2 regions of the Paenibacillus sp. FSL R7-0652 genome follow, and region 1 is predicted to be linked to the other one. Evidence: riboswitches for the same ligand, from Rfam matches in the RefSeq annotation. Region 1 holds a riboswitch; the other holds the start of a gene.
The links. Region 1 has a riboswitch for ZMP and ZTP ahead of MKY97_RS09685 (DJ-1/PfpI family protein). Riboswitches for the same ligand answer to the same signal wherever they lie in the genome.
Positions count from the first base shown of each region.

Region 1 (4,426 bases):
ACGGATGCTGCAAAAATATTTAAAAATGATCGATCGATTGTGCATATGTTACATACTCTTGAGCGTGTAGGAATGGGCTATTTGAAGTTAGGGCAGCCAACTCCTTCTCTAAGTGGCGGTGAAGCTCAGAGAGTAAAACTGGCGAAAGAACTGGGTCATATTCGAAAATCAAATATGCTCTATGTTCTTGACGAACCAACTACTGGCCTAGGTTATTCAGATATTTCTAAATTAATGTTATTAGTAGAAGATTTAACTCAAAAAGGGAACACGGTCATCGTTATAGAACATGATCCAGAGTTCCTGTCATTCTGTGATTGGATTATTGAACTGGGACCCGGAGGTGGAGACAAGGGGGGATATGTAATTGCTCAAGGATCACCCTGGGATCTAATGAATAATAAGGAATCGATAATCTCGAAATATCTAAAATTATGAATTAGGGAGAGATCATGCAAGATTCTAAAGAATACAAATCAATACCACGAAGCTATTGGCCAACGGATGATTGGCAGACTTCCGCCCCAGAAGAGAAAGAAATGAATGAAGATATTCTTGCAAAAGCTAATAATTACATTCTCGAGAACTTTAGTAATGTAAACAGTTTGCTTGTAATTAGAGATGGTTTTATTGTTAATGAACGGTACTTTAATGGATTTAATGAGAAAGACTTAATGGATATGAGGTCTGTGACCAAAAGTTTCACTTCGACATTAGTTGGAATTGCAATTCATGAAAAATATCTATCTGGTGTTGATGAGAAATTAGGAGATATATTCACTGAATACATTTCTGATCGAACTTCTTTAGCGGGACAAACCTCTATTGAGCAATTGTTGACAATGTGTTCAGGTTTTTATTGGCAAACCGATCGTTGGTTAGTTGAAAGAATGACAGATCGATTGATTCGCAGTAATGACTGGGTCGATTTTATCTTAAGACTACCTGTTAACCCTGCCTTAAAGGGGAGCTTTCAGTATAAAAGTCCGGATTCACATTTATTATCTGCCATAGTAGCTAAAGTAACGAATCAAGAAGTTGAACAATTTGCTGACAAACACCTTTTTTCTCCTCTTGGTATTCGAAAGAGAACTTGGCTCACTGACCCTAAGGGAATTCCATATGGAGCATGTGACTTAAAGTTATTATCACGGGATATGGCGAAGCTAGGATATTTATATCTGAATAACGGAGTTTGGGATAATAAACAGATCATTTCTTCTTCTTGGGTTAAAGATTCTACCAGTGAAAAAAGTGGTGGGTCGGAGTCAATCGGAACGTACGGATATCATTGGTGGATAAGCGAGGAAAGAGGTCATAAGGTTTTTTTTGCAGCAGGTGCGGGAGGCCAATACATTTGTTGTGTTCCTGAACTGGATATAGTCGTTGTTATCACGGCAAAGGTTGCTGCACGAAATTGGAAGAATCCAAGATCAATCATTCGTGACTTTATTATTCCATCCGTTACAAGATAATTATCCTTTGTGTAAAGCTGTTATATGATCAGTACAGAAAATACTTGTAGTCGTCTAAATGTTCAGATTATAATGAAGTAAATATTTGGTATGTGTAACTGACGTAACGTGGAGAACCACGAGGAAGCACATATTTCATATGCCGTACGCCTGGGCGAAGTATCTGGTCTTAGACCGGATACTTTTATTTATTTTATGGGAGATGAAGACGATGGAACAGATAAAACGAGCAAGAAATGCAGCTATATTCATTTTTGAACAGGTTGAACCTTTGGATTTTGCAGGACCGTACGAAGTCTTTATCTCAGGAAGTAACAGGGGGCAGGATTTCAATGTTTACACTGTCGCGGAAAATAACGGTCCGATCCAAACCTTGGGAGGTCTAAGCATCAATCCAGCGTATACTATTGATAATTGCCCTAATCCCGATATATTGGTGATTCCTGGAGGTTGGGGTTCAAGAAAAGAAATGAATAATGAAACGGTTACGAATTGGATTCGAGAGATATCAAATGATGTAGAGGTCATTTTGTCTGTCTGTACTGGAGCCTTGATTTTAGCAAAAGCCCAATTATTAGATGGTTTAAAAGTGACAACCAATCGCTTAGCTATGGACGAATTAAGGCATATTGTACCTGCTTCTACTGAAATCATGGAAGAGGCCCGCTATGTCGATAATGGGAAAATTGTATTATCCGCGGGCATATCTGCCGGTATGGATGCTGCGCTGTATGTTATAGAAAAATTATTAGGCGAAGATAGAGCTGTAAAAACTGCAAATCTTATGGAATATGATTGGAAGAAGGCTTGAAACGGGGGGATCCATGTGCATATTCGTCTGCTGGAACATAAAGACCAAATTAACATAGAAAAAATAATGAGTGAATATCCTCTACAATTTCCTACGTTTATCATTGATCAATATCCTGTACGTTGGTCAAAGTTTTTAGTTCCGAGGGAAGAAAACGATGCAGAAGGATACTACGTAGCGATTGGTGATAATAATGAAACCATTGGTCATGCAGGTTATTTATATAATGAACAGTTACGTCTATACGAGATCGTGGGTGTAGTGGTAAAGAAGGGGGTTCAGCGGCAAGGTATTGGAGTGGCTTTGATCAATACGATTTTAGAAACAATAAAAAAAATGAATGAGAAAGAAATTATTCTTTACACACTAGGTCATGTTGGAAATGAAGATACAATCCAATTTTATAACAATATCGGATTTGAATTGACAGCTTACGAAAGGGATTTTTTTAGAACGGATTACCATAGAGTCACTTTCACTAAAACGTTAAGCTAACTGTAAACGATATTGATTTACGTTTAAATGATGTCCTCAAGTTCTATCTTTAGATAGAGAATAAAAGTTCATAAATTTATACATATGGAGGTAATACAGTTTGAGTACTCACTACTATTTCAGTTGGTTTAATGATTTTTTTCCAGAGAAACTGGTCGAACGATTGCAAGAGGATATTGCAGATAGGAAATCGCTTGTGATGATTAGCGCTCAGCCGTCTGATGATGAAGATGAGCAGGTGAACTTTGAGGATATTACAGAATGGACATGGTTAACTCAGGCAAACCTCCATTTTGTTGAATATCATTTCATTGATTACCGTATGCCAAAAGAAAAGGCTCAGCAGCTTATTCAGAAAGCCTCTGTCATTTTTCTGTGTGGGGGAGATCCTGTGCAGCAGCATGAGTTTTTGGCGGAATATGAACTATCCAATGTGATTAAAAACAGCAAGGCCGTTATCCTTGGTGCGAGCGCGGGTTCATTAAACATGGCTGCAAAATGGTTATCTTCGAATGACGATACCCCTAAGGGTGAAACAACTACGATATATGAGGGGTTGGGCTTTGATCATTTTGCCTATGAATCTCATGCTGGACGCAGCTGCGATACGTTTGTTGAAGGTTACCTGTTTCCGCTATCTAAAGAGATGGATGTTTATGCGGCAGAACAGGAAAGTGCTATTCGTGTAAAGGACGGCAAAATAGATATTTTAGGTCCTGTATATGTAATCTCCGAATCTAAGATTCAGAAACGGAAAGGATAGAAAAAACCTGAGAAAGCGAAGCGTTCGCCTGAAAATTTTCTGATCATCTTAACTTGATAAGGGATGGATTCTCCCCTTTAGATTGTCGGTGAAGGCCAGATTTCCATCGGTCGTGATGACGGCAGCCTCAATATGCTTCATTTGATTTACTTTATGAATAATGGAGGCCGCATCAAACCCGAATAATTCTGTCGTATAGATGTCGCAGTCCAGCGATTTATCCGCAATAATGGTTAATGAAGCGACATTACATTCGATGGGGTAGCCCGTTGTACTGCTGAATATATGATGGTACTGTTGTCCATTCTTTTCTAAAACGCGCTCATATATGCCTGAGGTTACGACAGATTGTTCTCTGATGCTGACGAGTGCTGCTGCGTTTCCTCTGGGCAAAAAGGGGTTCTGTATGCCAACATTCCAGTGACTGGACCCGGAAGGGGAATCGCCATGAACGAGTACGTTCCCGCCCATATCGACCATTGCGGCATCAGCTCCATTTTTCTTGAAAAATGCCATAACCTGATCCGCGAAATAACCTTTAGCGATAGCTCCAAGGTCGATCTCCATGCCTTTTTTTAATAAATGCACGGTTTGCTGCTCATCATCAAGCTGAATGTTTTCAGGATTCAACAGCTCCAGAACCTTCTTGATCGCGGCATCCTCTGGCACATGTGCTTCGCGAAAACCAATTCTCCATAATTTAATCAAGGGACCTATGGCAATATTTAAAAAGGAATCTTCATTCAGGCTGTGTTCTTTGCCTATTTTGATGAGATCATACAGTTCCTTGTCCACTCTGAGCGGATGTGCTGCGGCTTCTTGTTTTAGCCTGGCAAGCTGTGAGTGATCACTGTTGGCACTGAAGACCTTCTCATAACGGAA
Region 1 is NZ_CP152001.1:2,111,631-2,116,056, forward strand. Features, by position in the region: gene MKY97_RS09675 (excinuclease ABC subunit UvrA) at 1-438, shown strand, start outside; gene MKY97_RS09680 (serine hydrolase) at 453-1,475, shown strand; ZMP/ZTP riboswitch at 1,560-1,638, shown strand; gene MKY97_RS09685 (DJ-1/PfpI family protein) at 1,687-2,286, shown strand; gene MKY97_RS09690 (GNAT family N-acetyltransferase) at 2,302-2,781, shown strand; gene MKY97_RS09695 (Type 1 glutamine amidotransferase-like domain-containing protein) at 2,882-3,544, shown strand; gene MKY97_RS09700 (FAD:protein FMN transferase) at 3,593-4,426, opposite strand, start outside.

Region 2 (4,426 bases), 2.8 Mb from region 1:
ACCGATAGAGTCAAGCACATGCTCTGCTTCTTTACCTGTGATATTCACGCTGCGAGTATCGATCAGCATCAAGTGGTTATCTGTACCGCCGGATACGATGTTCAATCCTTCAGCGATCAATGTTTCAGCGAGCACCTGTGCGTTTTTCACTACGTTTTGCGCATACGTTTTGAACGAAGGCTGCAGAGCTTCACCAAAAGCTACGGCTTTCGAAGCGATCACATGCATCAAAGGTCCGCCTTGGGAACCCGGGAATACAGCTTTATCAATGGCAGCTGCCCAGGATTTGCGGCATAGAATCATACCACCGCGTGGTCCGCGCAGCGTTTTGTGTGTTGTCGTCGTTACGAAGTGTGCATGCGGCACCGGGTTAGGATGCAGTCCGGCTGCAACAAGTCCTGCGATATGCGCCATATCGACCATGAACAGCGCGCCAACATCATTGGCAATGGACGCCAGCTTTTCAAAATCAATCGTACGCGGATATGCACTTGCGCCTGCTACGATCAGACGAGGGCGGTGTTTGAATGCTGCTTTGCGAACTTCATCATAATCAATGAGGAATGTATCTTCCTGTACGCCGTAAGCAACGAAATTGTACAGCAAACCGGAAGCATTAACCGGACTACCATGCGTCAAGTGACCACCATGCGCCAGGTTCATCCCCAGAACGGTATCGCCAGGCTTCAAGGCTGCCAGATATACAGCCATGTTCGCTTGTGCACCGGAGTGCGGCTGCACGTTCGCATGTTCTGCACCAAACAGTTCCTTGGCACGATCACGCGCGATATCTTCAACGATATCAACATGCTCACAACCGCCATAGTAACGTTTGCCCGGGTAACCTTCAGCATACTTGTTAGTCAATACAGAGCCCATTGCTTCAATTACCGCTTCACTTACGATGTTCTCGGATGCGATCAGCTCAATGTTGTTCTGTTGGCGTTTCAGTTCAAGATTCATCGCTTCCAATACTGCAGGGTCATTCTTGCGCAATTGTTCCATGATTAAATTCCTCCTAGATTATAATGAAGTTATAAAGCGAGCTTTCAGGTTACACGCCTGACTTCGATTGCATCACCATCTTACGATCACTGTTATCCCCAGATTTCTTTGAGCCCCTTTTGACAAAGAGAAAATCCGGTGATAAACGTGAACGCGCTGCTTCTCCAGATTGGTGCTGCACTCTCCGTTTACGTGTAAACATCATTTCGCTTTATACGTTAGTCACAAAAGGTTGAATCAGGCTGCTCTTCCATACGATATACTGCCCGTTCGCCGCCAATCAGCTTCGGACGGGTAAGTGCTGCGGTCACACGAGCCTCACCAATATAGCGAAGCGATGTACGGAAAGGAACCGCAACATGACGCAGATGCATGCCAATCATCGTCTCCCCGATATCCAGACCTGCATGAGCCTGAATATGCTCAGCCAGACACGGATCGGACAGTGATCGATAGGCAGTCGATGCCATGGAACCACCAGCCTTTGGTACAGGTACTGCACCAACCTCTGTCAGTCCGAGACGCTCAAGCAGCGCACGTTCCATCACAAGCGCCCGGTTCAGGTGTTCGCAGCATTGGAATACGGTATGGAAACCAAACTCCGTCTGCACCTCGTGAATACCCGCAAGCAGCTGCTGCGCTACGTCCACTGCACCGCTTGTTCCAATACGCCGACCTGCAACCTCGCTTGTACTTGTGCCAATGACAACAATGTGTCCGGCTCCAAGCTTTCCGGCAAGTGCCAGTTCACGCAGGATCGATGCGGTCTGCTGCTGCAGTCCAGGTTGTTCCGAATCCAATTCAATCGTCATCCTATCGCCTCCCGATAAAATCATGCCTGCTGCCTCGTGCTGCTTTCTCCTCTGCATACGCTCATGGCATTTCAGGTACTATTATAGCGAAAAATCAGACGAAAGACGAAAAAAAGAGCAGTCTGCGGGTATCGCAGAATTGCTCTTTTGCCCAGGCGACCGGCCGTTTGTTCCGGTGCTCCATTGTGGTTGTGCCCACTTCGTCGCCAGTTACACCGGATCCCTGTTTTCCCCTTCATCATAAATCAACCCTACTCTAAAATCAACGGTTAATTTACATCTGATGTTCTGTTTCTATATCTTGTCTATCTTTGCCGAAATTTACTCAAGCTTATCCAGAAGCCGCGATAAAGCTGTCCGTATCTCTGCTGCAGCGATATTGTAATCATCCCGACTCCCGCCAAACGGGTCCGAGATATCAAAGCTCGGTATACGTTGGCGGATCTCAATGGCGCGCTCCCGCTCGGATGCCAAAATCTCCTGCCCCAGTGCACGCTTCATCTCCAGTGTCGCGTACAGGCTGTCCAATTCCTGCAGGTCCTGCAGCACCTGCTCATCATTCTCCACATACTCTTTCAACGTATAGGTCTTCTGAATGGAATCCGGAAACACCTGCATCACATGCTGCTTATGACTCCGGGTTAATGTCAGAATCAGATCGGCCCAATCGACCAGCTCTGCGCTGAGCTGTGTGGAATGGGACGGTCCCTCCGCACTATGATCCTTCAACACCGCTTCGGCATGACGCGAGATCGGCATTCCCGACGCTGCGGCTACACCCGCAGAACGAACATGCACCTCAATGCCGCGCTCGGATGCCAGTTTTCGCAAAAGCCCTTCTGCCATGGGGCTGCGGCACGTATTGCCTGTACATACAAATAAAATATGTTTCATTGTGTTAGCCTCCCCATTAGATCAAGATGTGATATGCCTATCGTATCGTTCGCACGTTTTATTTTAAAATATAAACAAAAGTCCAAAGGCAAGCAAGATGGCTCCGCCTACTGCCTCACCGTAATCCCCCAGATTCTGACTTACCCGGCGTCCCAGCAGCAGCCCCAAGATGGACATCAACCCGCCGCAGAAACCGAAGGCCAGAATCGTCAGAACAAGATCGCTGCTGAACATGCCCAGCGATACGCCAACGGAGAATGAATCTACGCTGACACTGAGTGAAAATAAAATAATACCCAGTAAAGAGCGGTGATCCACCAGCTTGGTTTCCCCTTCGCGAAACGCATTCAAAATCATATGACCGCCCAGCAGCACAAGCAGGCCGCCTGCCGCATAATTCGTAATATCACCCAGCAAGGAGCTCATATACTTGCCCATATACATGCCCGCAAGCGGCATGATGATATGGAACAGCGCCGTGACCGTACTGATCTTCAACACGTCCCGCAGCCGTATGCCCTTCATGCCAATTCCGATACCGAGCGAGAACGCATCCAGCCCAAGCGCAACGGCCATAATCAGAATGGTTACCAACTGCCCCACATGAGCAGACACATCCCACATCCTCATTCCCCCAAGTCGCATAAAGGTTCTTGTACACGATATGCGGACAAGAACTCAAACATGACGGATGCGGTGAAACTGGAAGGAAGAAGTGTTGATGCAGCATTCCGATGAGAAAAGGCAGGTCAAGGCTTGCTCGCTGTATGAAAAAGCAATCGGTTGTCACGTTAAACGCGGCGTCTGTCTGCGGAGCGTCGGGTCTCCTGATCCGGTGGTCAGGAGCATTCAGGTGGGCAGGTCAGCCAACTTGAATGAGTTGGTTGCCTGCTGCCTTGAGCAGCCGATTCATGACGGCTGCTCCCATCCCTTCGCGCGAGCAGGCTTCCGCCACAATATATGTGGCGCCCTGCTCATCGCAGCTGCGCAGCGCGGCGTACAGCCTGCGCGCAGCTTCCTGCAGCTCGCTGGCGTCGCCCAGCGAGAATACGGCATCGGCGCGGTACTGCTCCGCGTGCTCGGCGAACGCCAGCACCGCGGTGCGCTCTCCGCGCTGCGCCGCCTCTGCGAGAGCGGCGCGGGTCCAGGCCGCCACCGCTTCGGGCGGCCCCTCAACCACGCACAGCGCCCCTGCGGGTGCGTAGTGCGTGTACTTCATGCCCGGCGAGCGCGGCGCCGGGCTGGTGCTGTCGCCACCGGACCCCTCGGCGAGAAGCGCCGGGTCCGTGACGACACGGGCGGCCACGGCGGACAGCTGCTCCGCCGTGATGCCGCCAGGGCGCAGGATGGTGACGGTACCGTCGTCACCGGCCTGCACCACGGTGGACTCGACGCCCACCCCGGTGGGGCCGCCGTCCACAATGCCGCCGATGCGGCCGTCCAGATCCTCCCGCACATGTGCAGCGAGGGTCGGGCTGGGCCGCCCGGAACGGTTGGCGCTTGGCGCAGCCACAGGGCATGCTGCCGCTGCGATGAGCGGCAAAGCCACCGGGTGGTCGGGCATGCGCACGGCCACCGTATCCAGCCCGGCGGTGACGCGCGGGGACACCGCCCCTGGCCTAACCGGCAGCACCAGCGTAAGTGGACCCGGCCAGAAGGCCGTGATCAATGCTTCCGCTGTCTCGTTAACCTCAGTGACCAGTTCCTGCAGCTGG
Region 2 is NZ_CP152001.1:6,012,924-6,017,349, forward strand. Features, by position in the region: gene glyA (serine hydroxymethyltransferase) at 1-1,005, opposite strand, end outside; gene MKY97_RS26285 (TIGR01440 family protein) at 1,224-1,817, opposite strand; ZMP/ZTP riboswitch at 1,960-2,041, opposite strand; gene MKY97_RS26290 (low molecular weight protein arginine phosphatase) at 2,139-2,711, opposite strand; gene MKY97_RS26295 (manganese efflux pump MntP family protein) at 2,775-3,335, opposite strand; gene MKY97_RS26300 (L-threonylcarbamoyladenylate synthase) at 3,574-4,426, opposite strand, start outside.
Region 2: linked by a shared signal. The riboswitch ahead of MKY97_RS26285 (TIGR01440 family protein) and the one ahead of MKY97_RS09685 (DJ-1/PfpI family protein) in region 1 are both predicted to bind ZMP and ZTP.